DNA from 2 places in the Bradyrhizobium guangxiense genome. Region 2 is predicted to be linked to the other one. Evidence: riboswitches for the same ligand, from Rfam matches in the RefSeq annotation. Region 2 holds a riboswitch; the other holds the start of a gene.
The links. A riboswitch is a leader RNA that binds a small molecule or an ion and turns the genes downstream of it on or off. The one in region 2 is predicted to bind cobalamin.

Region 1: another riboswitch for cobalamin. It lies ahead of X268_RS16355 (TonB-dependent receptor); the one in region 2 lies ahead of X268_RS10450 (DUF1636 family protein).

What each region holds. Positions count from the first base shown of each region.
Region 1 covers NZ_CP022219.1:3,449,253-3,452,464, reverse strand. Annotated here, with positions in the region: gene X268_RS39485 (hypothetical protein) at 1-42, shown strand, start outside; gene X268_RS16365 (hypothetical protein) at 197-409, shown strand; gene X268_RS16360 (hypothetical protein) at 528-785, shown strand; cobalamin riboswitch at 905-1,119, shown strand; gene X268_RS16355 (TonB-dependent receptor) at 1,235-3,212, shown strand, end outside.
Region 2 covers NZ_CP022219.1:2,239,569-2,242,780, forward strand. Annotated here, with positions in the region: gene X268_RS10440 (cobyric acid synthase) at 1-526, opposite strand, end outside; gene cobO (cob(I)yrinic acid a,c-diamide adenosyltransferase) at 532-1,167, opposite strand; cobalamin riboswitch at 1,208-1,427, shown strand; gene X268_RS10450 (DUF1636 family protein) at 1,522-1,896, shown strand; gene cobW (cobalamin biosynthesis protein CobW) at 1,893-2,942, shown strand; gene cobN (cobaltochelatase subunit CobN) at 2,942-3,212, shown strand, end outside.

The sequences.
Region 1 (3,212 bases), 1.2 Mb from region 2:
GTGGACATGCGGCAGGCGATCGCGACCAAGGCCGCGGCCTGAGGCCGGCGGCAATCAATCCGTTCTTAATGTTTGGAGCGCATCCTTGAGGCTACGCGAGCGTCGCTGATCGGCGCTCGTGGTGGGAAGGCCGGGGTTCGCTGCGATGCAGCGCGTCCCGTGAGCGTCATTTTGCCGTGCCTGACAGGGCAGTCCCATGCGCCTCGTTGCAGTGATCATATTCGCGCTCATGACGGCGGCCTGCGATCAGGAGCAGGACATCACCGGCTCGACGACGCCGGCCTGCCCGATGCGGAACTACAGCTACAATCCCCGCGACCTGAACCAGTGCGTCAGTGCCTGCAAATCCTGTGATCGCGGCACCACGGTCACCTGCACGACCTCCTGCACCCTCAAGGGCGCGCGCTGAGCGCACCGCCTGCTGTCTTGCACGGGGCGCAACCGCGCAACTGGTGGTGCTTGGGCACCGGAACGATTCACTTGGGTTAATCATTGGAGGAGCGGGCAGGACGCGGAGTCCGATGGAAATGGGTGTGCTGGATCCCGGTCGATTTCTGGTGTCGTGCTCGCATTGCGATGCCTGGCCAATGGCGGCCAATGTGAAGCGGTCGAGCTGGTCGGCGTCCCCGCACGAGGTCCGCTTCGTCTGCACGCGCTGCCGCCGCGAGGAAACCGCGATCGTCTCGGCCTCCGGCGAATTGACCCCGATCAAGCGCGTCGATATTCCCCCGCGCGATGTCGCCGTCGCCTGGGCCCAGGCCCAGCGTTTGCGAGGGCGGACCTGAGCGGCGGCTCGTTTCGTCTTTTCCGCACGGAACCTGGCCTCGCCACCTCTTGGCGGGCTCCCGGTCGGCCAGAGCTGTTCCTTGGCATAACCGGTCGATTGACTCTCCGGCGCAACGACACATAAATGATCGGCGACGGTTCTCCTCACGGAGATCAAAAGGGAATGTGGTGCGGGATTGTCCCAACGCCGGGATTGATCTCAACGCCACGGCTGCCCCCGCAACTGTAAGCGGTGAATCTTTCGTCCTGTGCCACTGGGAATCTCGGTCCTGGGAAGGCGACGTAAGGTCATGCCCCGCGAGCCAGGAGACCTGCCGTCAGCCGTGGTCACACGCGAAGATGTCGGTCGGGGAGTACAGGCATTAGCTGCACCGGAGCAAATCGATTGCTCTGCCGTGAAGCCTCGTTCGCGGTGACGTGCCACTGACGTCATACCGAGGTTACAATTGTGTCCCGTCTCGTCCCTGCCGCCTGGCGCCTCAGCGCCGGCCTGTTCGCGTCCGTTTCCCTCCATTCGCTCGGTCTATCCTCCGCCTTCGCCCAGCACGCCCTTGCCGAGCAGTTACCGCCGATCGAGGTGAGCAAGCCCGACGATCAGAACCGCACGCGGGCCAGGGCGACAGGTGACGGCGAGACGACTAGATACCGGGGAACCGCGAGTGCCGCGCCGGCAGGAAATGGCGCCCGCTCATCCGGCGCCGAGGCCGTCGCCAGCAACGGCGGTATCGTCGGAGCCGCCACCACCGTCATCACGGCCGCCGATATCGCGCATTCGCCATCGCAGACGCTGGCCGAGATCATCGCCGCGCAGACCCCGGGAGCCCAGATCACGACGTTCTATGGCGGCCAGATCGGCGCCAAGACCAGCGTGGACCTGCGTGGCTTCGGCGCCTTTGCCACCGCCAACACGCTGGTGCTGGTCAATGGCCGGCGGCTGAACGACGTCGACATGGCGCAGGTGGACCTCTCCACCATCCCGCTCAACTCCATCGAGCGTATCGAGATCACGCGTGGCAACTCCGGCGCGGTGCTCTACGGCGACAACGCGGTCGGCGGCGTGATCAACATCGTCATGAAGACCGGCGTCGGAGGGCCGCCCATGTCCGCACGGATCGAGGCCGGTTTCGGCTCATTCAACACCGGGCTCGGCAACATCTCGACCTCGCTCAATTCCGGTCCGTGGTCGACCTCGTTCTATGGCAATGCCGTCAGGACCGATGGCTATCGCGACAACAATCGCTACTCCCAGCAGAATGGTGTCGGCAATCTCAATTACACCGCGCCCGGCCTGACCGCGTTTCTCACCATCACCGGTGACAATCAGGAGCTGCGACTGCCGGGCGGCCGCACTGTCGATCCCTCCATCGGCCTCGACCAACTCACCGCCAACCGGCGAGGAACCAGCACGCCGTTCAACTACGCCAACCAGCAAGGCTTTGGCGTGACAGCGGGCTTCACCAAGACCCTAGTCAACGGCGTCGATCTCATCGTCGACGGCGGCGTGCGCGACAAGAAGCAGCAGAGTGCATTCTTCTCCAGCCCGACGCCGGTTCCGGCCTTCTTCACGTCGACTCATGTCGATTCCAATCTGACGAATTGGTCGATCACGCCGCGGCTCAGCGTGAAGAGCCTGCTGCTCGGCATGCCATCGCAGCTCCTCACCGGCATCGATTATTACGATGCGAGCTTTCGGCAGAACCGCGGCGCCGGGCAGGGCCTTGCCGCTTGGCACAATTACGACCTCAGGCAGCAGACGGTCGCGGGCTATTTCCAGCACACATTGGGCGTGGCGCCGGCGACCGAAATCTCCTATGGCGCGCGGGTGCAGACCGTCAGTCTTGCGGCACGCGACAATTTCGACCCGGCCGCGCCATTCAACGCCGACATTGGCGCGCTGCCGCTGACGAGCAATGAGACCCAATATGCGCTGCATCTCGGGGCCGAGCATCGCCTCAATGACACGGTCGCGCTGTTCGGCCGCGCCGCGCGCGCTTTCCGCACGCCTGACGTGGACGAGCGCCTGTCCTCGGGGCCGCCCTTCGATCCCTTGACCTTCGCCGCGATCCCGCAAACGTTCCAGCTCAAGACCCAGACCTCTTGGGATATCGAGGGCGGCCTGCGCATCGAAGGCGGCGGGCTGCAGCTGCAGAGCAGCCTCTATTTGATGGACCTCACCAACGAGGTCCATTTCAGCCCGGTCCTGTTCTACAACACCAATCTTGATCCGACCCGGCGCTACGGCTCGGAGACAAGTCTGTCCTATCGTGTCAATGATGCTCTGCTGCTGCGCTCCGGCATGGCCTACACCCGCGCGGCTTTCCGCGAAGGCATTTGGGCGGGCAACGACGTGCCGCTGGTGTCGCGCTACACGGCGAGTGCCGGCGTCACCTGGAATATCTGGCAGAACTATTTGGTGCTCGATGCCA
Region 2 (3,212 bases):
CGAGCTGGGCGATGACGCCACCGCGGTCGATGTCGCCGACCAGCACGACGGGAACGTCGGCCTTGCGCGCAAAACCCATATTGGCGATGTCGGCCTTGCGCAGATTGACCTCGGCCGGACTGCCGGCGCCTTCGACCAGCACCAGATCGGCCTTCGCCTTCAGACGCTCGAAACTCTCCAGCACGGCGCCCATCAATGAAGGCTTCATCGCCGCGTAGTCGCGCGCGCGTGCGGTCGCGATGCGCTTGCCATGGACGACCACCTGCGCGCCGACATCGGTCTCGGGCTTGAGCAGCACCGGGTTCATGTCGGTGTGCGGCTCGACGCCGGCGGCCAGCGCCTGCAATGCCTGCGCGCGACCGATCTCGCCGCCATCGACGGTGACGGCCGCGTTGTTGGACATGTTCTGCGGCTTGAACGGAAGCACGCGCAAGTGCCGCCGCGTGAAGGCACGGGCGAGGCCGGCGACGATGAGCGATTTGCCCACGTCCGAGCCGGCCCCCTGGATCATCAGCGCGCGTGCCATCGAACTCAGAACTCGACGCCGGCCTGCGCCTTGATGCCGGAGCGGAACGGGTGCTTCACCAGCGTCATCTCGGTGACGAGATCGGCGATCTCGATCAGCTCGTCCTTGGCATTGCGGCCGGTGAGCACGACGTGAGTCATTGGCGGCTTCGAGCTCGTCAGGAAATCGATCACCTCGGCGATGTCGAGATAGTCGTAGCGCAGCGCGATGTTGATCTCGTCGAGCACGACCATGCGCAAATTCGCATCCGAGATCAGCTCCTTGGCCTTCTCCCAGCCGGCGCGCGCGGCGGCGATGTCGCGGGCGCGATCCTGCGTCTCCCAGGTGAAGCCTTCGCCCATCGCGTGGAACTGGCAGAGCTCGCCGAAATGGCCGGTGAGCAGGCGGCGCTCGCCGGTGTCCCAGGCGCCCTTGATGAACTGCACCACCGCGCAAGGGAAACCGTGGGCGACGCAGCGCACGATCATGCCGAAGGCCGAGGAGGACTTGCCCTTGCCGGCGCCGGTGTGGACGATGATGAGGCCCTTTTCGCCGCTCTTGGTCGCCATGATCTTGTCGCGGGCGGCCTTCTTCTTCGCCATCTTATGGGCGTGCCTGATGTCGGTATCCTCGGTGGTTTGGGTATCCGGTTCAGACGTCATGGGACCCGGTCCTTCGGCTTGACAAGAGGCGGCCACCGGCAAATGGTGGCCCGGCGTTGGTTCCTGTCCTATGACAGGCGAAGAGGGAATGCGATAGGGTCCGAATCGGCAAGATTTGGGTTCAAAATGCAGCCGCCCCCGCGACCGTGACCGGAGAGATGCCCGAAGCCACTGATTCCCCGCGGAATCGGGAAGGCGGGGATCGAAGGGCAAGACCCTGCTCCGCAAGCCGGGAGACCTGCCAGCGCGGACGAGTTTTGGACCGGCGGACGGGGGGTTCCGCGACGGGGAAACGGGCCTTCTGAAGAATGGTCCGTGTGCCTCATCGCCTCCCGCTGTTATCTGGAAGAGGCGATGACCGTCACACTTCATGTCTGCATCCCCTGCCGTGCCGGCCAGACGCTTGGCGAGGGCGAGACGACGCCCGGCAAGCGCCTGCACGGCGCGATCCTCGAGGCCGGCGTGCCCGAGGGTGTCAATGTGGTTCCCGTCGAATGCCTGTCGGCGTGCAGCCAGGGCTGCTCGGTGGCGCTGACCGCGCCCGGCCGCTGGTCCTATGTCTATGGCCGCTTGTCGGATGCGAATGCGTACGACGTGGTCGCGGGCGCTGCCGCCTACGCGGCGGCACCCGACGGGCTCGTGCCCTGGCGCAGCCGTCCCGAGATCTTCCGCAAGCAGTCGCTTGCGCGAATTCCCCCGATTCCTGTCGCGCCGGAGGCCGCCGAATGAATTCGCTCGCAAAAGTCCCGGTCACGGTGGTCACCGGTTTCCTCGGCTCCGGCAAGACGACGCTGATCCAGCATCTGCTCAGCAACGCCGGTGGCAAGAAGCTCGCCGTGCTCGTCAACGAGTTCGGCAGCGAGGGCGTTGACGGCGAGATCCTGAAATCCTGCGCCGACGCCAACTGCCCCGAGGAGAACATCGTCGAGCTCGCCAATGGCTGCATCTGCTGCACCGTCGCCGACGATTTCATTCCGACCATGGAGCAGCTGCTGGCGCGCCCGGTGAGGCCCGATCACATCCTGATCGAGACCTCGGGCCTGGCATTGCCGAAGCCGCTCTTGAAGGCGTTCGATTGGCCGGAGATCCGCTCGCGCATCACGGTCGACGGCGTGATCGCGCTGGCCGATGCCGAGGCCGTGGCGGCGGGCCGTTTCGCCCCCGATCCGGAGGCGGTCGAGGCGCAGCGCGCCGCAGACGACAATCTCGATCACGAGACGCCGCTGTCGGAAGTGTTCGAGGACCAGATCGCCTGTGCCGATATCGTGCTGCTGACCAAGGCCGACCTTGCCGGCGTCGCCGGCATTGAAGCTGCGAAGGCTGCAATCACCGCCGAGATGCCGCGCCGCGTGCCGATGCTGCCCGTCACCGACGGCGCCATCGACGCGCGCGTCATCCTCGGCCTCGGTGCCGCCGCCGAGAACGATCTGGCCGCGCGCCCCTCGCATCACGACGGCGAGGAGGAGCATGAGCACGACGATTTCGCCTCGGTTGTGATCGATCTTCCGGAGGTCGCCGACATCGACACGTTGGTTGCGTCCGTCCAGCGTCTGGCGCGCGAGCAGAACGTGCTGCGCGCCAAGGGCTATATCGCGGTCGCGGGAAAGCCGATGCGGCTGCTGCTGCAGGCGGTCGGCGAGCGCGTGCGCCATCAGTTCGACAAGCCCTGGGGCGCAGGTCTCAGGCAGTCCAAACTCGTCGTGATCGGCGAGCACGGCGATATCGACGAGGCCGCGATCAAGGCAGGACTTGGTATCTCAGGATCTGGCATCTGATGCACGTCGTCTTCCGCGAGAGCCGCGGTCTGGAGGAGACCGCGACGCCAAGGGACATCGGCCAGGACCCGGCCGACCTCGTGGTGCTCTCGTATTCGGATTCCGACCTTGCCGCGTTTGCGGCCGGCTGGCGCCGTGGCCGGGGCAGCCTGCCGTCGCTGCGGCTCGCCAATCTCGCGGAGCTGCGCCATCCGCTATCGGTCGACACCTATGTCGAGCGCACGCTGTCGCAGGCGCGCGGCATTCTGGTGCGCTTGATCGGCGGGGAGT